2 regions of the Actinoplanes subglobosus genome follow, and region 2 is predicted to be linked to the other one. Evidence: riboswitches for the same ligand, from Rfam matches in the RefSeq annotation. Region 2 holds a riboswitch; the other holds the start of a gene.
What was found. A riboswitch is a leader RNA that binds a small molecule or an ion and turns the genes downstream of it on or off. The one in region 2 is predicted to bind glycine.
Positions count from the first base shown of each region.

Region 1: it holds a riboswitch for glycine, as region 2 does, so the genes downstream of both, gcvT (glycine cleavage system aminomethyltransferase GcvT) here and gcvP (aminomethyl-transferring glycine dehydrogenase) in region 2, are expected to answer to the same signal.

Region 1 covers NZ_JBHSBL010000033.1:7,728-18,418, reverse strand. The annotation lists gene ACFO0C_RS45610 (LLM class flavin-dependent oxidoreductase) at 1-847, opposite strand, end outside; gene ACFO0C_RS45605 (MarR family winged helix-turn-helix transcriptional regulator) at 934-1,422, shown strand; gene ACFO0C_RS45600 (L-serine ammonia-lyase) at 1,429-2,727, opposite strand; gene gcvT (glycine cleavage system aminomethyltransferase GcvT) at 2,731-3,783, opposite strand; glycine riboswitch at 3,817-3,903, opposite strand; glycine riboswitch at 3,908-4,003, opposite strand; gene ACFO0C_RS45590 (PAS domain S-box protein) at 4,095-7,211, shown strand; gene ACFO0C_RS45585 (diguanylate cyclase domain-containing protein) at 7,607-9,193, shown strand; gene ACFO0C_RS45580 (macro domain-containing protein) at 9,197-9,856, opposite strand; gene ACFO0C_RS45575 (ADP-ribosyltransferase domain-containing protein) at 9,967-10,691, shown strand, end outside.
Region 2 covers NZ_JBHSBL010000019.1:260,632-271,322, reverse strand. The annotation lists gene ACFO0C_RS26730 (hypothetical protein) at 68-712, shown strand; gene ACFO0C_RS26725 (hypothetical protein) at 947-1,288, opposite strand; gene ACFO0C_RS26720 (hypothetical protein) at 2,424-3,677, opposite strand; gene ACFO0C_RS26715 (pentapeptide repeat-containing protein) at 3,677-4,258, opposite strand; gene ACFO0C_RS26710 (aldo/keto reductase) at 4,292-5,296, opposite strand; gene ACFO0C_RS26705 (hypothetical protein) at 5,335-5,790, shown strand; gene ACFO0C_RS26700 (hypothetical protein) at 5,807-6,013, shown strand; gene ACFO0C_RS26695 (nucleotidyltransferase domain-containing protein) at 5,968-6,756, opposite strand; gene ACFO0C_RS26690 (nucleotidyltransferase domain-containing protein) at 6,757-7,428, opposite strand; gene mgrA (L-glyceraldehyde 3-phosphate reductase) at 7,446-8,474, opposite strand; glycine riboswitch at 8,490-8,577, shown strand; gene gcvP (aminomethyl-transferring glycine dehydrogenase) at 8,655-10,691, shown strand, end outside.

The DNA of each region.
Region 1 (10,691 bases), on a different contig from region 2:
CCGCCTCGCGGACCGCGGGGACCACCTCGGCGGCGAACCGGCGCAGCTCGTCGGGGTCGTCGGTGGCCAGGATGAACGTGCTGACGCCGTCGGTCACGGCGAGTTCGGTGAGCTGCTCGGCCCACCGCGCGGCCGGGATGTCGAAGCGGCCGCCGATGTTGAGCAGGCGCCGGATGTCGGCGGGCCTGCGGCCGGCGGCGAGCGCCGCATCGTCGATGATCTTGTTACCGGCGGCGAGGTCGCCGTCCTTGAGGTAGGCGAGCGACGGCAGCCATCCGTCGGCGCGGCGGCCGGTCAGGGCCAGCATGCGCGGCTTGTAGGCGCCGAGCCAGATGCCGACGTCGTGAGCCGGCGCGGGCCCGCGTTTGGCGCCGACGACCCGGTGGAACTCGCCGTCGACGCGGACCACGCCGCGGGCCCCGGTGTCCCAGAGCTGGCGGATGACGTCGATGCCCTCCTCCAGGGCCTGCACGGCCTGGCCCGGGGTGAGCCGCGGCGAGCCCATCGCCTCGATCGCTTCCCAGAACGCGCCCGAGCCGAGGCCCAGCTCGATGCGGCCGCCGCTGAGCAGATCAAGGGCCGCGACGCTGCGGGCCAGGACGGCGGGCGGGCGCAGCGGGAGGTTGGTGACATTCGCCGCAAGGCGGACCTTCGTCGTACGGGCGGCGGCGTAACTGAGCAGAGTCCAGGTGTCGAGGAAGCCGGGCTGGTAAGGATGGTCCTGGAAGGTGACCAGGTCCAGGCCGGTCTGCTCGGTGAGCGCGGCTAGCGCGACGACGCCGGTGGGGTCGGCGGCGGCCGGGGTGATGAAGGACCCGAACTCGAGTGGGTGGCCGTAGTCGGACATGCCGCAACTGTGACGCGGAAAAGATGTTCTGTCAAACAGAACATTTGGTTTGCAGAACTTCTGTGAAGTTGAGCTAGGGTGGTCGTGTGACGACGCCCCTCGAAGGTGATCTCGGCTGGATGCTGGGAGTGGTGTTCCGTGCCTACGCCAAGGCCGCCGACCACGCCCTCGGCGATCTGCCCGGCGGGCCACGCGGCTATCAGGTGCTCGCCGCCGCCATCGGCGAGCCGGCCCGCAACCAGGGCGCGATCGGCGCCGACCTGGGCATCGACCGGACCATCCTGACCTACCTGATCGACGACCTGGAGAAGGCGGAGCTGGTCGCCCGGCGTCCCGACCCGGCCGACCGCCGCAGCCGGCTCGTGGTCGCGACCACCAAGGGCCGCGAGACCTGGCAGTCCCGGCGGGAGGCACTGCGCCACGTCGAGGCGCACGTGCTCGGCGCGCTGCCGGCCGCCGACGCCGAGTCCTTCCGGGGCATGCTGCAGGCCGTCGCGTGCAGCGCTCAGGCCCGCGACCCGCTGACCGACCTCTGCGAGGCGGTCACCGAGGCGCGGGGAGAGAAGCGGCGCTGACCCCGGTCAACACTCGATGACGTTGACGGCCAGCCCGCCGCGCGACGTCTCCTTGTACTTGATCTTCATGTCGGCGCCGGTCTCCTTCATGGTCTTGATGACCTTGTCGAGGGAGACGTGGTGGCGGCCGTCGCCGCGCAGGGCCATCTTCGCGGCGGTGACGGCTTTGACGGCGGCCATGCCGTTGCGTTCGATGCAGGGGATCTGGACCAGGCCGCCGACCGGGTCACAGGTGAGGCCGAGGTTGTGTTCCATGCCGATCTCGGCGGCGTTCTCCACCTGCTCGGGGGTGCCGCCGAGGACCTCGGCCAGCCCGGCCGCAGCCATCGCGCACGCCGAACCGACCTCGCCCTGACAGCCGACCTCGGCACCGGAGATGCTCGCGTTCTCCTTGAACAACAGGCCGATCGCGGCCGCCGTCAACAGGAACCGGACCACCCCGTCCGGCGAGGCGCCGGGCACGAAGTCCAGGTAGTAGCGCAGCACCGCGGGAATGATGCCGGCCGCGCCGTTGGTGGGGGCGGTGACGATCCGCCCGCCCGACGCGTTCTGCTCGTTGACCGCCATCGCGTAGACGGTCAGCCACTCCATGGCGTGCGCGGCCGGATCACCCGCGGCACGCAGCTGACGGGCCGTCGCCCCGGCCCGGCGGCGCACCTTCAACCCGCCCGGGAGCACACCCTCGGCATCCAGACCCGCGTCGATGCAGTCGTTCATCACCCGCCAGATGTTCAACAGACCGGCGTGCACCTCTGCCTCGGTCCGCCGGCCGGTCTCGTTGGCCAGCATCAGACGCGACACCGACAGGCCGGTCGCCCGGGTCAGCGACAACAGGTCGGCGCCGGAGGAGAAGGGGTACGTGACGGGCGCGTGCTCCGGGCGTACCCCCGAGGTCGTCTCATCGATCACGAACCCGCCGCCGACCGAGAAATAGGTCTTGGCCAGCAACTCGGTGCCGTCCGCGCGCAGCGCGGCGAAGCGCATGCCGTTGGGATGCCCCGGCAGCGCGCGACGCCGGTGCAGCACCAGGTCGACCTCGAAACCGGTCGCGCCGGCGGACGGCTCCAGCGAGGTGTCGACCGTCTCCGGATCCTCACCCTGCAAGCCCAGCAGCACCGCGCGCGGAGTGCCGTGGCCGTGACCGGTCGCGCCGAGCGAACCGAACAACTCGGCCCGTACCGTCGCCACCTCACCGAGCGTGGCCAGGTGGGCGGTGAACAGCCGCGCGGCACGCATCGGACCCACCGTGTGCGAGCTGGACGGGCCGATCCCGATCGAGAACAGGTCGAAGACGGAGACCGTCACGGCTCAGCCCTGCCTGCGGTAGAAGGGCAGCGCGACGACCTCGGCTTCCTCACGGGTGCCACGGATGTCGACGAGCACCCTGGTCCCGGGCGTGACACGGTCGGCCGGAAGGTAGGCCATGGCGATCGGGTGACCGAGCGTCGGCGACGGCGCGCCACTGGTCACCTCACCGATCCGGTCGCCGGTGGCCGGATCGAGGATCGCGTGACCGGCCCGCGGCGAACGGCGGCCCGACGTGACCAGGCCCGCCAGCAGGTGCCCGGGCTCGGCGGTGCGCAGCGCGGCGGCGCCGACGAAGTCCGGCTTGTCGAGGGCCACGACACGGCCCAGACCGGCGTGGAACGGGGTGGTGTGCAGCGTCAGCTCGTGGCCGTACAGCGGCATCCCGGCCTCCAGACGCAGGGTGTCCCGGCAGGCCAGACCGCACGGGACGGCACCGTTGCCGGCGGCCCACTCCCAGACGGCCTCGGCGTCCTCGTTCGCGCAGTAGATCTCGAAACCGTCCTCACCGGTGTAACCGGTCCGGGCCAGCAGCACGTCCCGCCCGGCCAGACGCTCCGCCTTGATGCCGTAGTAGCGCAGATCCGGATGCGCACCGACCACCCCGACGGCCTCCGGGCCCTGCACGGCGATCAGTGACCGGTTCACATCAGTGATCGTCACCGTGTAGCCGCCGGAGTGCTCGCCGAGCATCGCCCGCACCACCGCCGCGTTGGACGCGTTCGCCACGACCAGGAACCGGTCCTCGCCGAGCCGGTAGACGACCAGGTCGTCGAGGACCCCGCCGGTGGTGTGGCACAGCATCGTGTACTTCGCCCGGCCCACCGCGACCTTCGACAGCCGGCCGACCAGGGCGTGGTCGAGGAACGCCGCCGCCTCCCGGCCGGTCACCTCGATCTGACCCATGTGACCGAGATCGAACAGTCCGGCACCCTTGCGGACGGTGTGGTGCTCGCCGATGTCGCTGCCGTAACGCAGCGGCATGGACCAGCCGGCGAAACCGGTCATGGCGGCGCCGAGACGCTGGTGGACGGCGTGCAGTGCGGTATGACGCAACGGAGGCTCCTTGTCGGGGTCGGGCCTCCCTCGCTCTGTCATCTCTGCCTGAGAGGTTCACCGCCGGAAGGCGGCTTGCACCGTGGGCGCAGCCCCGTGAAAAGAGCTGACTTTCCAGAGTCGCCTGACCGTCGCGGTACTGGGGCCTGAGAGATTCTGAGGGAGAAGTTGCTCCTTCGGCGCCCTCACTGAGCTGCGAGGACTCTCCCGCGGCGGCGTCGCGGCAATATTCGTCTGTAGGTGGAGAAGCGTTCGGCAAACCCTACCGCACAGCGCTCAATTGGCCTCCGCCGCTGACGATTGGCCCTGTGATGAACAGCATCGCAATGGCCGACGACGCCCGGCTCGACGCCCCGGCCTCTCCGGTTCTCGAGCAGATCATCTCGCTGGCCACCCGCCTCACCGGTGGGCGGGCGTCACTGGCGATGCTGCTCACCGCCGCACGGGAGTTCTCCGTGATCGCCGGCGACGAGGCGGACCTCCAGACCGAACACTGCCTCCAGGTGGCCGAGACCGGAGCACCCCTGGTGGTGCCGGGCACCTACCTCGGCGTACCGCTGCGCTCACCCGACGGCCTGACCGCCGGAGTCCTGTGCGTCGTCGACGACCAGCCGCACGAGTGGACCGACACCGACGTCACCGTGCTGGAAGGCCTGGCCGTCGCGGCCGCCGGGGAGATCGCCGCACGGACGGCAGTCGCCGACGCGGCCCGCAGCGCCGAACGCGTCCGGCAGATCCTCGACAGCACCCTGGACGCCTTCGTCGCCGCCGACGCCGACGGCCAGGTCACCACCTGGAACCAGTCCGCCGAGCGGATGTTCGGCTGGAGCGAACTCGACGCGCTCGGCCGCCCGATCGACGAACTCGTCATCGTGCCCGACCAGCGTGCTGGCTTCCGCCGCTGGTTCGACGAGGTGGGTCGGGACACCGGAGGCGGGCAGCGGGCCGAGTTCCGTGCCGTGCACCGGGGCGGCCGGCAGTTCCCGATCGAGCTGTCGTCGACCGCCATGGGTGCGTTCATCCGCGACATCACCGCCCGCCAGCACAGCGAACGGCTGCGGCGCCTCGAATACGCCGTCGCGGGGGCTCTCGCCGCGGCACAGAACGTCGAACAGGCCACCGACTCGGTGCTGGCCGCCGTGGGGGAGGGGCTGCGCTGGCCGTACGTCGAATACTGGCACCTGGACAACGGCCGGGCCAAACGCCTGGTCCGGCTGGCCGCCTGGTCCCGTGACGTCGCCATGACCGAGCCGATGCGCGCCGTCCGGGAGGTCACCCGTGGCCGCGGCGTGATCGGGCAGGTGTGGGAGACCGCGGCCGTGTGCTGGTCCACCGACCTGTCGGCGTCCGACGGGCCACGGGTCGTCGCGGCCAAGGCCGCGGGGCTGCAGAGCGTGGTGGCCGTACCGGTCCGCAACGGTGTCGAGGTCGTCGGGGTCCTCGCCGTCTACGACCGGCGCCTCACCGAGGCCGACCCCGAGGTGATGGCCGCCCTCGACACCGTCGCCGCGCACATCGGCCAGTACGTCCACCGGCGTCGTGCCCTCGACCTGGAACTCGAACTCAGCCGGGCCCAGCGGGGCTTCGACCAGATCGTCGCCAACCTCAGCGACTTCCTGTGGACCGTCCGGATCTCCTCCGACGACACCGTCCGGATGGTCTACGCCAGCCCCAACAACACCGGCATCTTCGGCGGACCCGCCCCGTCCGGCGGCGACCTGGGCAACGCGATGGCCGCCATGATGCACCCCGGCGACCGGGAGGCGTTCCTCGCCTTCCGGCACACCCTGACCACCGGGCAGGCCGCCGAGACCGTCTGCCGGCTCATCGGCGGCGACGGCGTGACCCGCTGGGTGTGGACGCGGGGAGTGCCCCGCCGGGAGAACGGAGTCCTCTTCGTCGACGGCGTGTGCAGCGACGTCACCGAACGCCACCGCGACAACGCGCGACTGCGCCAGCAGGCCGAACTGCTCGACCTGGCACCCACCGCCGTCATCGTGCGCGACCTCACCGGAAAGGTCACCTACTGGAACCGGGGCGCCGAGAGCGTCTACGGCTGGAAACCCGACGCCGTGATCGGCTGCAACCTGCACCGGCTGCTCGACACCCGCTTCTCCGTGCTGCGCACCCTCGTCGAGGACGCGCTCGCCGACGTCGGCCGCTGGCACGGCGAACTCGACCACCTGCGCAGCGACGGCAACCGCATCATCGTGCTCTCCTACCAGAGCGTCCAATACGACGAGGACGGCAAACCGCTGGCGATCCTCGAGGTCAACGTCGACGTCACCGCCCGCAAGGAAGCCGAACGACGGCTCGCCGACAGCGAGGAACGACTGCGCACCCAGTTCTCCCTCGCCACCGTCGGCCAGGCCACCATCCGGCTCGACGGGCGGTTCCAGCACGTCAACCCGGCACTCGCCGACATCCTCGGACGGCCCGTCGCCCAGCTCGAAGAACTCACCCTCGACGACATCACCCACCCCGACGACCGGCCCGCCAACCACCGGGCCGCGGCCATCCTGTTCACCGAGAACCTGCCGGCCGGCCGCCACCTGCGGCTGCTGCACGCCGACGGGCGGATCGTCGACGCCGAAGTCGGCATGTCCCTGGTCCGCGACGTCGACGGGCAGCCGGCCAGCTTCATCGCCGTCGTCCAGGACGTCACCGCGCGCCTGGCCGCCGAACGCGAACGCGACGCCGCCGCCGCACTCCTGAGCGTCCGCAACGACGAACTCCAGGACACCAACGGGCGGCTCGCCGAAGCCAACGCGCTCAAACTCGACCTGATGGGCATGCTGTCCCACGAGATCGGCACCCCGCTCAACACCATCGGCGGCTATGCCGAGATGCTGCTCTCCGACACCGGCCAGCTCGTGCCGTCACACCGCAAGGCCCTCGAGGTCATCGCCCGGTCCACCCGACGCCTCAACCTGCTGCGCGCCGAGATCCTCACCATGTGCACCATCGACGCCGGTCAGCTCCATGCCGAACCGGAACCGGTGGAACTCGCCGCCGCCCTGCACGATGTGCTGGCCGGGCTGCACATCACCACCGAGGTGACCTGTCCGGGGGATCTGGTGGTGCTCGTGCATCCCAGCCATCTCCAGCAGATCGTCACCAACTTCTGCACCAACGCCGACAAGTACGGGGGAGGCGTCACCGCCATCACGGTGGAACTGCAGGACGGGAAAGCTCTGATCAGCGTCCACGACGGTGGGCCGGGGATTCCCGAGCAACTGCGGCCCTATCTGTTCGATCGGTTCACCCGGGCCACCGGGGCTGACGTCACCATTCAGGGGACCGGGCTCGGGTTGTACATCGTCAAAGGGCTCGCGGAGGCCAACGACGGTACGGTCGGGCATCTCCCCGGGCATCCGTCCGGCAGCATCTTCACGCTGAGCCTGCCGGTCACCGTCATGCCGGCCTGAGGTCCTGCCACATCCACCGCTCCTATCTCCTGCTTCCCCTGTCTCCTGCCTCTTCTGCTTGGCCGCCTCCGCCTCCGCCTCCGCCTCCGCCTCCGCCTCCGCTTCCGCTTCCGCTTCCGCTTCCGCCTCGGCTTCGGCTTCGGCTTCGGCTTCGGCTTCGGCTTCGGCTTCGGCTTCGGCTTCGGCTTCCGCTTCCGCTTCGGCTTCCGCCTTGCTTCTGTGCTGTTTCTGTTCCTTCTGGTCCTGTTCCTTCTGCTTCCTCTGTTTCTTCTGCCGCTCGCTTTCTTGCTTCGGCGGCATTCTCAAGATGGCCGTCTCTGGCTTTCTCAAGATGGCCGTTCTGCGGCCGATCAAAGTCTGGCCGGAACGTCGTCGCGACACGGACAGGAGCCCCCATGCCGGTCCTACCCGTGGCCGTCATCACGCTGACCGGCGTGCTCAGCGCCGTCTTCGTCGTGCCGTGGGGCAGCACGGCGGCCCTCGCGGTCATCTGCTGGCTGACCATCGCGATCTTCGCCTCACTGATGACCTGGTATGCCCATCGCGCCACCCGGCTCATGCCCGACCCCACCCCGGAACGCCGGTTCTGGAAGGTCTTCGTCGTCGCCGGAACGATGTTCAGCATCGCCGACTGGATCCAGGTCGCCACCACACTCGCCGACCCGAACTCGATCACCGCGCTCACCGGCACCGGCATCGCCCGGACCGTGGCCCTCGGCTGTGGTGGCGCCGCCGTGATCGGTGTGATGGCGACCTTCCCGCTACCGCACCGCTCCGCCCGGGAACGACTCTGTTACCACCTCGACCTGGCCACCGTCGTCACCGCTGTCGGCTCCTTCGGCCTCTACTGGGCGGTGACCGGCTCGTTCGCCGCCGGCCACGTGGTCGGAGTCGCCGCCGGACCGGTGGTCGCGATGCTCGTGGCCTTCGCCGTCGGCCGCGTGTACCTCAGCGGTGCCACCCCGTTCCGCTGGCACATCGGAGTGATGGGCCCGGCGGCCGCCGCACTGGAAGCCCTGGCCCGCGCACTCGGCCCGGAGATGGCCCGCACCGGACGTCCCGGACCGGTCTTCGCCCTCAGCCTGGGATGTCACGCCCTCCTGCTCATCTCGGCCTGGCTCCAGCACCGCCGCTACCTGTCCGGACAGGCCGCGCCAACGGCACCACGCCGACGCCCCTACAGCCTCATGCCCTACCTCGCGCTCGCCGGGATCTACCTCCTCCTGATCACCACCCTGCTGGTCGGCGGACTCGACCTGCGGGCCTGGATCGCCCAGGTCGGCGCGGTCCTGTGCACCGGCATCGTGGTGGCCCGCCAGCTCACCGCCTTCATCGACAACGCCCAGCTGCTCGCCGAACGCGACAGCCTCACCCAGCGGCTGCACGCCATGGCCTTCACCGACAGTCTCACCGGCCTGGCCAACCGTGCCCGATTCCTCGACCGGGTCGGCGAGACACTGGCCGGCGGCGGCCCGGCCGGGGTGCTGCTCATCGACCTCGACGACTTCAAACCGGTCAACGACCTCCATGGACACGCCGCCGGCGACGCCGTCCTGATGGAGGCGGCCAGCCGGCTCGAAGCCTGTGTCGGCCCCGCCGGACTGGTCGCCCGGCTCGGTGGCGATGAATTCGCCGTCCTGCTCGACCGGCCGCCACCCGACGGTTTCACCGGCGTGGCGCAACGGATCGTCACGACGCTCGGCGCGCCCTGCAGGCTGCCCGGCGGCGGCACCGCCACCGTCCGGGCAAGCGTGGGGCTGGCGATCGCCGAGGCCGCACACCTGCCCAACGGCGCCTCGCACCTGCCCAACGGCGCCTCGCACCTGCCTGGCGACGCCGCCCATTCGTTCGATGCGGCCTCCCATCTGCCCGGCGGTGCGGCACGTTCACTCAACGACGCCTCGCTCCTGCTCAAGCGGGCCGACCAGGCGATGTATCAGGCGAAGAACCGGGGCAAGGGCGCTTTCGCGGTCGCCGCCTGACGGTCAGCGCCGCCGCTGGGGTGGCGTGATCCGCACCCGCTCCTGCGCCGGCCGGGCCTCGATGTCACCGAGTTGATCGCTGATCGTGGTGCGCAGCTCGGCCCAGTCGTCGAACGCGTGCTCCTGGAACAGCGTGTAACCCGCCCACATCAGGTTGGCGCACACCTGCGGTGGCACCTTGCCGGTCGCCGCGCCCATCCCGACCAGCGCCACCGACGTGATGCTGCCGGGCTGCCGCGCATTCTGCCGGTGGATCGCCTGGAACGCCGCCGAACAGGCCAGCGCCACGTTGAGCGTCTCCCGCACGTTCTCGGCGACCTCGTGCATCGTCGGCGTGGAGATCACGAATTTCGGAAAGGCCGCACCGGCCGGCACACAGACCGCGGCGCCGACCGGCAGACTCCCACCGAACTCCTCCTGGATCGCCCGCTGCACCCGCAACTGGATGCCGGGCCCGAGGTGCCGCTTGATCACGCCGTCGACGCCACCGGTCATCGCCCCATACGAATTGGTGGGACTGACCCACGCGTCGACCCGCTGGGACAGGATCGAGCCCTTCGTGATCTCGACTCCAGGGGTGTCGGCGAACGCCGAGCGCCAAGCCTCGACGACCCGGGCGTTGACGTCGGTGAGAACCACTTCGAGCTGCGGAAGATCGGTCACTGTGCACTCCATTGCCGAGGGAAGGCGGCGACCATATCGCGGGGGTCCGACAAAAAATCCGGCCCGGGACGGGTGCCATGATTCGGCGCACCAGACCGAGGGGAGCCCCGATGACCGACGCCAACGATCCGCTGTCACTCACCGAGCTGTTCGCCGGCGGCGGTGAGCCCTGGCTGCCGCTGCTCAAGCCGGTCATCGAGGCACAGCCCGGCGCCGAGACGTTCATCGGCCCCGGCCGCAGCCCACAGACCGTCCCCGTGCGGGAGCTGACCTTCCAGGCACTCAAGCCGAACCCGCCGCACAAGTGGAAGGTCGTCGTCTTCGGGCAGAACCCTTATCCCCGCCCGGAGAGTGCCACCGGCATCGCCATGTTCGACAACACCTTCCACGACTGGTCCGACAGCCAGTTCGGCCGGGTGGTCAGCATCCGCTGCATCATCAAGGCCGCCGCCATGTGGAAATACGGGATCCCCAAGAAGACCCCGATCGCCGACATCCGCGCGCTGCTGAAGAAGAACGACACCGTGCAGCCGCCGGAGTGGTTCCAGGCCATGCTCACCCAGGGTGTGCTGCTGCTCAACGCGGCCCTCACCGCCAGCGCGGACGGCGCCCGCGCCACCGATCAGCACACCGCGTTCTGGCGGCCCACCGTCGAGACGATCGCCGAGCAGATCCTCGCGGCCAAACAGCAGGCCGAGCCGGAGGACCGCGGAGTCGTCTTCGCCTGGTGGGGCGCACACGCCCGGTCGCTCAAGAGCGTCGTCCAGCGGCTGGAGCGCAAGTATCCCGACGTCGAGGTCCGGCACATCGACCATCCGAACCCGGCGGCACAGGG
Region 2 (10,691 bases):
GCTGAGCGAGGCCGGGATCACCTCACTCGGACCCGGGCGGTGGCACTCCGCCGAAAACGATGGGGAAATGTCGGACAGTGACCTGGCCCATTCGTGGACGGAGGAGATCCTCGGCGATGACGGACTGTCCGCGGTGGACCAGGTCCGGTTGGCGCTGGGACTGCTCGATCTGATCGACGAGTTCGGTGTCGCCATGTGGCTGGCTTTCCACCTGAGTCCCTGGTACCTCGGTTCCACCGATGATCCGGCGGCCGCTGACGCGTTCTGGGCCGGCATGCGGCGGCGACTGGAGGCGCCCGAGGTGGGGTCGCAGTTGCTGTACTCGCTGTGGGTCGAATGGTTCGAGAGCCGGGTCACCGACGCTTGGGCGTTCGCGGAGGTGCTCGGAGGGGATGCGGACCGTCTGCCCGGGGCAGGGCCGGAGTTGCTGCGTCGTGCCGATCGGGTTCTGCGGCATTCGGGGCCGGTGCCGTGGCCGGTGAAACGGCACACCTATGCGACGGCCGCGGCGGTGCCGGCACTGGTTCCGGGGGTGTTCCGGGGGATTCTGGCGAGCTATCACGACTACTACGGTGACCTGGATCCGGGTGAGGCTCTCGCACTCCTCGACCGGCTCGATCTGCCGCCGGACACCGAGCATCTGGCGTCGCTGCGAGCGGTCCTGTCGGTGGGTGCCCGCAACCATTACCGGAATCCCGAGTTGTGGTCGTGAGGCCCTCCCGCGGTTCCTGCGGTGCTCACCCCGGGTCGGACCGCCGGAAATCCCGAGTTGTGGTCGGGAGGCTTTCCCACGAACCGCGGTTCGTGAGGCCCTCCCGCGGCCGGCGGTTCGTGCGGTGCTCACGCCAGGTCGGACCGCCGGAATCCCGTATGGCCGCCCTGAACTGTATTCGTGTCGCCGTCCGGACGGCCGGACGGCGGGCCGGGTGCCGGCGTCGCGGGTTTGTCAGGCGGCGGTGCGGCGGCGGAGGCGGGGATGGCGTGCCTCCCACGCGGCACGGACACCACGGGGCAGGTTGAGCTCCGGCCAGACCCGCACCAGCGTCGCGCCGTCGAGGTGATTGCGCAGCTCGTCGACACGGATCGCCTCGCGGAGCACGTTCTCATACATCCACAGCAGCATCGTGTGCTGGCTCAGATCGAAGGCACGCTGCGGCTGCCACCAGAGGCGCAGGGGCAGCTCGGCGAACCCGGCGGTAGGCCCGCACAACTCGCCGAGAGTCCCCGCCACGACCACCGGCCGGTGCGGCCGGGCGAGGTGTGTAACGGGGGCGGCACTCACAGACATGCCATCAGCGTAAACCGGCACACCGTACGGAAGGCAAACGCCTAGAGTCCTAGGATGCCTAAGAGGGTGTGATCTTGGCGTCACACTTACGCTCGAGGTATCCACGTAGCCCGATTCGCGGCCGTGAAATGGGGTCGTCGACCCCTCGTGAGGACCGCGAAATGGGTCATCGCCGCTTCTGTCGCCGCTTCCAGCCTCGGAAAGCGCTGACAGCTTCAGGGGGCGTGCCGCAACCCGCGGCGCTCGGGTGCAGCGAGACTTGCCGAACTGATATGAAGTGGCGCCCCTTTCGCGTCGTTCCAGATATTGGAGATGGCGTCCCTTTCGTGTCGTTCGGCGTTTGAAGTGGTGTCCGTTGTGCGTCGTTCGGCGTTTGAAGTGGTGCCCTTTGTGTGTCGTTCGGCGTTTTGAACTGGCGTCCATTTCATATGGTGACGGGCAATAGTGACCCTTTCGTATTTCTTTGCCACCAACGCCGACTGGCGTACATATTCGCTGGCCGTGTGCATGTATCGTCGTGATCACGAGGATCAATGCACGCAATCCACGAATCGTTTGCATTCATCCTCGTGACAGCACAATGCCGCGCATCAGGGGTTCCGGGGATCGGCTGGACCGGATCGGGTGATCGATATCAAACACGAACGGACGCATAGGCTGAAGGGCCGTCTTGATCCGTCAGGCTGAGCGACATCCCTGTATCCAAAGGGTCATGGGATGCCTGCTTGTGCGGTGACCGTCGACGTTTGCCGGGTCGGTCTTGGCCGATCTTGACCGGCTCACCACCGGAAACGGTGGCAAAACGGTCAAGATCCGGGCGGGGTGACCCGGAAACGGTCGACAGTCACCGCACTGGGGGCGATCGACTGCCATCCGGACCCGCTACTTCGGGCGTTCACTGACCGGCCCACGAAACCGTGATTCGCGTCGTACCGGCAGCGCGTCGTACCGGCGCTGCGTCGGCCGAGCATCATGTCGGTCGGGCGCTGCGTCGGTCGGGCATTGCGTCGTTCCGGTGCTGCGCTGGTCCAGCAAGGCGCCGTAACAGCGACATGCTGAATTGGGCACCGCCTGGTCGTGACTGCGTGCGGTGTGATGACCGCGGGTGGTCACGGCCGGCGACGGTGGGCGAGGGTCAGTTGCCGAAGGCGATGATCGGGTGGTCGTAGGAGGCTGGGCATTGCATGATGTTCAGGTCCCAGCCCCGGCCGATGCAGATGTCGGTGATGTAGCAGTCGGTGCCCGGGGGATCCTGGGGCGGCCGCCAGCTCTCGCCGTCTCCCCACTCGCCGCTGGCGACGGCGAGCAGTAGCCGCATCTCGGCGCCGCACTCCGTGCACTCCCACTCCCAGACGTCGGGCACCGAGCAGTCCGCGAAACCGCCGACCTTCCACCCGGGGGCCAGCGACAGGTCGGATTCGTAGGAGAAATCCTCGTCGAGGTCCTCCTCCCACTCGTTGATCCGTTCGCACAGGTCGGGTGGCAGCACGTCCGGTGGTGGGTACTCCACGATGTGCTCGGGGTGCACTGCACAGGCCGTCGGCAGGTAGTCGTCTCGGACCACCGGTGGGTCGGGTGGCACGGTGAGCGGGCCGATGATGTCGGTGGTCCGGCGCCAGAGCACCCGCACCCGTGGGTTGTAGCCGTCGTCGGGATGGTCGAGCGGGCACCACAGGACCTGGAGCAGGTCACGGTCGTCCGGACCGATGAAGTCGGGGATGTCGCGCCGGTAGAGCTGGGCGACCGGAATCAGCGGGATCGGCTGGGCGACCAGCTCGTGGGGCTCGGAGAAGTCCCACCCGGACATCTCGTCACGCTCTGCGGCGGTCAGATTACGCCCCCGGGCTGCCGCCTGGATCTCCCGGTCGCGGCGGACCGTCGCCGGTTTGTGGAGCTGGTGCACGTAATGCTTGTCGCCGTCCTGGCAGAACGGCCACGGCTCGTCGGCCGGCCACAGCAGCGGCCCGCCGACCGAACTGTCGGCCACCGTCGGCGCACCCGGCCGCGGATGCAGCCGGGTCGTCGTCATCGCGAGCGCCCGCAGCTCGGGAAAGTGCGCCGCGATGTCGAAAGGCCGCGGCGGAGTGGTACGGGATCCGCCGGGCGCCGGAGTGCTGAAGGGCGCCGGAGTGATGAAGGACGCCGGAGCGCTGGTGGATGGCCCGGTGCTGGAGGACGCCGGAGCGCTGGTGGATGGCCCGGTGCTGGAGGACGCCGGAGCGCTGGTGGATGGCCCGGTGGTGAAGGGCGCCGGAGTGCTGGAGGGTGGCGCGGTGCTGGAGGACGGCGGAGTGTCGGCGTGGCCGTCCGGTGGTGAGACGGTGAACGGCTGCGGATCGCGGGCGTCGCCGGACGGTGGTGGCGGGGAGGCCGGGGATGTGGGGGACATCAGGCGTCCCGGATCTGCAAGCCGAGCGCCATCGCCAGCACCACCGCCTGGTCGGCGGTGATCACCGCGTCGCGTAGCTCCAGGTTGCGTGGGTCGAAAGCGTGCAGGTCGGTGCCGCGCAGGTCGCAGCCGGTGAAGTCGGCGCCGGTCAGCTGGGCGGCGGACAGGTCGAGGTTGCGCATCGTGCCGTTGCGGCAGCGGACGGCGGTCAGGTCGGCCTCGCGCATCCGCACCCCGGTGAAGGTGGCGCTGCCCAGGTCGGCGCGGGGCATGACGATGAACGACCAGTCACCGCCGTCGACGGTGGTCAGGTCGAAGACGCACCCCTCGAAGCTGCTCCCGACCGCCTTGCAGTTGGTGAACGTGGCGTCGAAGAAGTTGCAGTTGACGAAGCGACAGTTCAGGAAGGCCATGTCGACGGCCTGCGCGCAGTTGAACCGGGCGTCGCGGAACACGCACTCGGAGAACTCGACGCCCTCCAGGTCGGTCTCGCACAGGTCCAGCCCGGAGAACTGGACCTGCTCGTGCCGGCGCAACTTGCCGGCCCCGGCATCCCAGTCGGCGGTGGTGATGGTCTTCACGAGCGGCAGCCTAAACCCGGCGTACGACAGAAATCAGCGACGCCGCGGTGACCTGGCCAGATAAGCGTGCGGGTAGGGGAGTGGCTGTGCGCCGGCGGCGGTCAGTTGTTCCATGTGCTTCTCGTCGAGGCTCCAGCCGGTCGCGCCCAGGTTGTCGGCGAGCTGGTCGACGGTGCGGGCGCCGACGATCGGGGCGGTCACCCCGGGCCGCTGGGACAGCCAGCGCAACGCCACCTGGGCGGGGCTGCGGCCGAGCGTGGAGGCCACGTCGATGAGGGCGTCGGTGACGGCCCAGACGCGCTCGTCGACGCTGTCCTGCCAGTTGCCGAGCCACGGCTGCTTGTCGCCGTCCCACCGGCTGCCGGCCGGCGCCGACGTCATGCCGCGCCGGTATTTGCCGGTCAGCCAGCCGCCGCGCATCGGCGACCACGGGATGATGCCGACGCCCTCGTTGCGGCAGACCGGGACCAGCTCGGTCTCGATCTCCCGGTCGATCATGTTGTAGAGGGGCTGGGCGGCCACGAACGGTTCCCAGCCGCGGAACCGGGCGACGTCGACCGACTTCTGCAGCTGCCACGCGGCATAGTTGGACACCCCGAGATGCCGGACCTTCCCGGTACGCACGAGCGTGTCCAGCGTCGACAGGGTCTCCTCGACGGGTGTCGTCTCGTCGAAGCAGTGCAGCTGGTACAGGTCGATGTAGTCGGTTCCGAGCCGTCGCAGGCTGGCGTGCACCGCGGAGATCAGATGTTTGCGCCCGCCGCCGTGGTCGTTGCCGGCGTCCCCGGTCGCCCAGAACGCCTTGGTCGCGATCACCAGCGAGTCCCGCCGCTGCCGTGCCAGCCAGCGTCCGATGATCTCCTCGGAGGCGCCGCCCGCGTACACGTCGGCGGTGTCGATGAAGTCACCGCCCGCCGAGACGTAGTGGTCGAGGATCGCGTGGGAGGCGGTCTGGTCCGCCTCGTTGCCGAATGTCATCGTCCCGAGGCACAGCTCGCTGACCCGAAGTCCGCTGCCCCCGACGTACCGGTACTCCATGTCCCCGATCCTTGCAGCGCACCCGTAGATTCACCACCGTGACACGGATGTTGCGGGCCATCGGGGAGTGGGCCGAGCCGCTGGCCGAGAGCTGGCCCGACGTGTGCGCTTTCGTCACCGGCGAGGGGCCGGACCCGGAGACGGTCGCCTATCTGCGGTCGGGCACCGTGTTCGTGGTGCGGATGACCCCGTGGCGGTGCGATCTGTGTGGTACAGCCAACGGTCAGGCGGTGCTGACCGACGGCGTGGACTACACGTGGCCGGAGGGGCTGGCCCACTACGTCGAGGCGCACGGTGTCCGGTTGCCGGTGCGGCTGCGGGGCACGGTGCCGCCGGTCGATGTCGGCTGGTTCGAGAACGCGCCTGCTCAACACCGGCGAGGTGACGATCGACGGAACCTGGTGGCAGGCTCGGCGGCGCGAGCCGGCGCGGCACCTTCCGGGCTGCTTCCGCAGCTCGGAGCGGTGCTGGTGGAACCTGCCGGCACATGCTGACATCTGGGTCGACGGGGTGGCGGACGTCGCGACGATGGCGCGGTTGCGGCGGCACTTCGGGGCGGACTGGCCGTTCGACGGGCTGCGCGACCGGATCGCCGCGCAGCCGTTCCTCGTCGAGCGTGCCGGCCGCCCGGGCGAGCTGAACCGGGTGGAGGGTCTGCGCGACTTCCTGTTCTACGCGACGCCGGACGGGCTGCTGCCGGTGGTCACCGAGGCGTGACCCAGGCGGGTGCGCACGACGAGGTCGTTCAGTGCGTCCACGGCCGCCGGGTCGGCGTACCCCGGAAGCTTGCTGTTGTCCCTCGCCTCTTCGAGCTCGGCGCGCAGCGCGGGTATGTCGGCCGCGAGATGTGCCGCCGCCCGCGCCGGTAACGGGCCGTGTTCGGCCTCGCGCTTGATGGCGATGAGTTCCGGCACGTAGGCGAACCGTTCACCGAGGATGCCGAGGTCGCATTGCAGTTCTCCGGTGCGCATCAGGTGGATGCCGGTGAGGAGCACGCGAAGGGTGTAGAGAGCGGGCTTGAGCTGCCCGATCTTGTGGTAGAGCCGTTCCTGCGTGGCCGCGAACCCGAGGTAGTGGTGCGCGTGGTTGCTGGTGATCAGCCCGGGTGCCAGCTCCCGTAACGAGGCGTGGACGTCGGAGGTGACGACCACGAGCGGTGACAGCAGCTGTTCCAGAACGTATCCGTTGCGGCTGTTCAGGAGTTTTGCGAACTTCAGCAGGTCGTGGCTGACGATGTCCAGTTCGACGCCGTCGCGGATGCCGGAGTGCTCGATCGTGTCGGGGCCGGTGCGCAGCCCGACGACCTCGGCCGGCGGCAGCACGTGCGAGGCGCGCAGGTCCAGGTCCGAGTCGACGGAGGCGAACCCGTACAGGTGTGCGCCGCTCACGGTGGCGAAGAGCAGGGGATACGGCAGTCCGGCGGCGGCGTCGGCGGCCCACTGCGGCACGACGGTGGTCATTCAGAGATTCCTTTCCCGTACGGCTACCAGCACCCGGTCCACGGCGGCACGGTCCGGGGCCGGGGGGAGCGACGTCGAGGCGGCCGCGTCGGCGAGTTCCTCCTGGAGTCGCCCGGCCCACGCGGACACCTCGTGCCAGGGCCGCTCCCCGTGCTTGATCGCCAGCAGTTCCGCGCGGCGGTCCGACACGTCGACGAGCACTTCGCCGGTACGCAGCACGTGTATCCCGGCCATCAGCAGCCGGACCATGTGCATGGCCTGCTTGAAGTTGATCTCCCCGGTCCGTTCGTACCGGTTGGCGACCTTGGCCAGCTGGTCGCGCGCGTAGCTGCCGTAGGTCTCGGCCAGCCGGGTCGAGAGGAACGCGCCCCGGACGCCGGTGAGGGCGTCGCCGTCGGCGTTGTGGAAGGTGACCAGCGGCGACCACAGCACTTCCAGGACGGTCGGGTTGGCCTGGAGCGCGAGCGTGCAGAACCGCTCGATCTCCCACGAGAACTGCTCCTCGGCGGGCCCGTCCAGGTGGGTGGGCGGCTTGTCGAGGGTCCAGAAGTCGCGGGTCGGCGCCACGAACACACCCCGGCGGTCGTGGTCGGAGTCCGGGCCGTCCAGGCCGTACGCGCGGGACCCGACCACGACCGCGAGGGCCGTGTGCCGTTCGACGAGCTCGATCATGAGCCCGGAGGATACGGTCAGAGTTCAAGGACCGTCGCGTCGATTTCGTCCAGCTCACTCTGGTCGAGCGCCGGGTTGCCGAGCGCGGCCACGTTGTTCTCCAGCTGCTGCACGCTGGACGCGCCGATGATCAGGCTGGTCATCCGCTCGTCGCGCAGCGCCCATACCAGCGCCAGCTGGGCGAGTGTCTGCCCGCGCCGCTTGGCGATGTCGTTGAGCGCGTGCAGCCGGCCCAGGGTCTTGTCGTCCAGGGCGCTCTCGTTGAGGAACACGCTGGTCCGGATCCGCGAGTCGTCGGGGATGCCGGTCAGGTAGCGGTCGGTGAGCAGCCCCTGCTGGAGCGGGCTGAACGCGATGCAGCCGGCCCCGACGTCGGCCAGCGTGTCGAGCAGCCGGTCGTGCTCGATCCACCGGTTGAGGATCGAGTAGGACGGCTGGTGGATCAGCAGCGGCGTGCCCAGTTCGCGCAGGATCTCGGCGGCCTTGGCGGCCTGGGCGCTCTTGTAGTTGCTGATGCCGACGTAGAGGGCTTTGCCGGAGCGGACGATCGCGTCGAGCGCGGTCATCGTCTCCTCCAGCGGCGTCTCCGGGTCGGGCCGGTGGTGGTAGAACACGTCGACGTAGTCGAGGCCGAGCCGGGCCAGCGACTGGTCGAGGGACGACACCAGGTACTTGCGGGAGCCCCAGTCGCCGTACGGCCCGTCCCACATGGTGTATCCGGCCTTCGTCGAGATGATCATCTCGTCGCGGTGGGCGCGGAAGTCGGCGTCCAGGATGCGGCCGAAGTTGGTCTCGGCGCTGCCGGGCGGCGGTCCGTAGTTGTTGGCCAGGTCGAAGTGCGTCACCCCGAGGTCGAAGGCACGGCGGACGATGTCGCGCTGGCGGTCGGCGGGACGGCCGTCACCGAAGTTGTGCCAGAGGCCCAGGCTGATGGCGGGGAGCTTGAGGCCGCTGCGACCAGCACGCCGGTAGATCATGTCGGCGTAGCGGTCGGCGGCAGGGAAGTACGTCACATCGCACACCCTAGGACTCCCGATCTTCCCCATGCCCGCTGGTAGGTTGGTCGCAGCGCGGGAGAGTCCGTTCACACGGCGCCGAAGAGGCAAATCCTCCCCGGAAACTTTCAGGCAAAAGGACCGCGCGGGTTGGCAACTCTGAAATGCCCGCAATCGGGGTATGACAGAGGGGGAGGTTGCTTCTCGACCTTCTCACGCCAGGAGTCGCCCATGACGTCCCCGTTCGTTTCCCGGCACATCGGCCCGGACCCCGACGAGCAGACCCAGATGCTCAAGGCGATCGGGTACGGCTCGGTCGAGCAACTGATGGACGCGGCGATCCCGGAGTCGATCCGCTTCCACGGTGACCTCGATCTGCCGGCCGGGGCCTCCGAGGAGCAGACGATCGCCGAGCTCCGGTCGATCGCCGCCCGCAACGTGCTGGCCACCCCGATGATCGGGCTCGGCTACTACAACACCGTCACGCCCGCGGTGATCAAGCGGAACGTGCTGGAGAACCCGGCGTGGTATACGGCGTACACGCCGTACCAGCCGGAGATCAGCCAGGGCCGTCTGGAGGCGCTGCTCAACTTCCAGACCATGGTCACCGACCTGACCGGTCTGACCACCGCCAACGCGTCGATGCTCGACGAGGCCACCGCGGTCGCCGAGGCCATGACGCTCGCGCGGCGCGCGTCCAGGAGCCGGAGCAGTGTGTACGCGGTGGACGCCGACACGTTCCCGCAGACGTTGTCGGTGCTGCGCACCCGGGCCGAACCGCTCGGCATCTCCGTGGTGATCGTCGACGTCGACCACGACGAGCTGCCGGAGGACTACTTCGGCCTGCACCTGCAGTACCCCGGCGCCTCGGGTGCGGTGCGGGACCACGCCGCCCTGGTCGAGGCCGCCCACGCCAAGGGCGCCCTGGTCACGGTCGCGGCCGACCTGCTGGCCCTCACGCTGCTGCGGTCCCCGGGCGAGATCGGCGTCGACATCGCCGCCGGGACCACGCAGCGGTTCGGCGTACCGCTGGGCTTCGGTGGCCCGCACGCCGGATATCTGGCCGTGCGCGCCGGCCTGGAGCGGTCGCTGCCCGGGCGTCTGGTCGGTGTCTCCAAGGACGCCGACGGCAACCAGGCCTACCGTCTCGCCCTGCAGACCCGTGAGCAGCACATCCGCCGGGAGAAGGCGACGTCGAACATCTGTACCGCGCAGGTGCTGCTGGCCGTGATGGCCAGCATGTACGCGGTGTATCACGGACCGGCCGGTCTGCGTGGCATCGCCGAGCGCACCCACCGCCTGACCGCTCGCCTGGCCGCCGGTCTGCGGATCGTCGAGGGTGTGACGGTCGTGCACGACGGTTTCTTCGACACTGTGCTGGCCCACGTGCCGGGCAAGGCGTCGGCCGTGGTGCAGAACGCCGCGAAGTACGGCATCGACCTGCGCCTGGTCGACGCCGACCACGTGTCGGTGTCCTGCGACGAGACGACCACCGCCGCCGAGCTCCAGCGGGTGTGGGACGCGTTCGCTCTGGCCGTCGCCGGTAACTACCTCTGTGTGAGCAGCGATGCTCTCGACGCGGCCGCCGGCACGCCGATCCCGGCCGGGCTGGAGCGCGGCACCGGTTACCTTTCGCACCCGGTGTTCAACACCCACCACTCCGAGACGAGCATGCTGCGCTACCTGCGCAGGCTCTCCGACCGTGACTACGCGCTGGACCGGGGCATGATCCCGCTGGGCTCGTGCACGATGAAGCTGAACGCCACCACCGAGATGGAGGCCGTCACCTGGCCGGAGTTCGCGAACATCCACCCGTTCGCGCCGCGCAACCAGGTCGAGGGCTACGAGCACCTGGTCGCGCAGCTGGAGGCGTGGCTGGCCGAGATCACCGGTTACGACGCGGTCAGTGTGCAGCCGAACGCGGGTTCGCAGGGTGAGCTGGCCGGTCTGCTGGCGATCCGCGGCTACCACCGGTCGCGGGGTGACGAGCACCGTGACGTCTGCCTGATCCCGTCCAGCGCGCACGGCACCAACGCGGCGAGCGCGGTGATGGCCGGCATGCGGGTCGTGGTGGTCGCGTGTGACGCCGACGGCAACGTGGACCTCGCAGACCTGGACGCGAAGATCGAGAAGCACCGTGACCAGCTGTCGGCGATCATGGTGACCTACCCGTCGACCCACGGCGTCTACGAGACGTCGATCGCCGACCTGTGCGCGAAGGTGCACGAGGCCGGCGGCCAGGTGTATGTGGACGGCGCGAACCTGAAC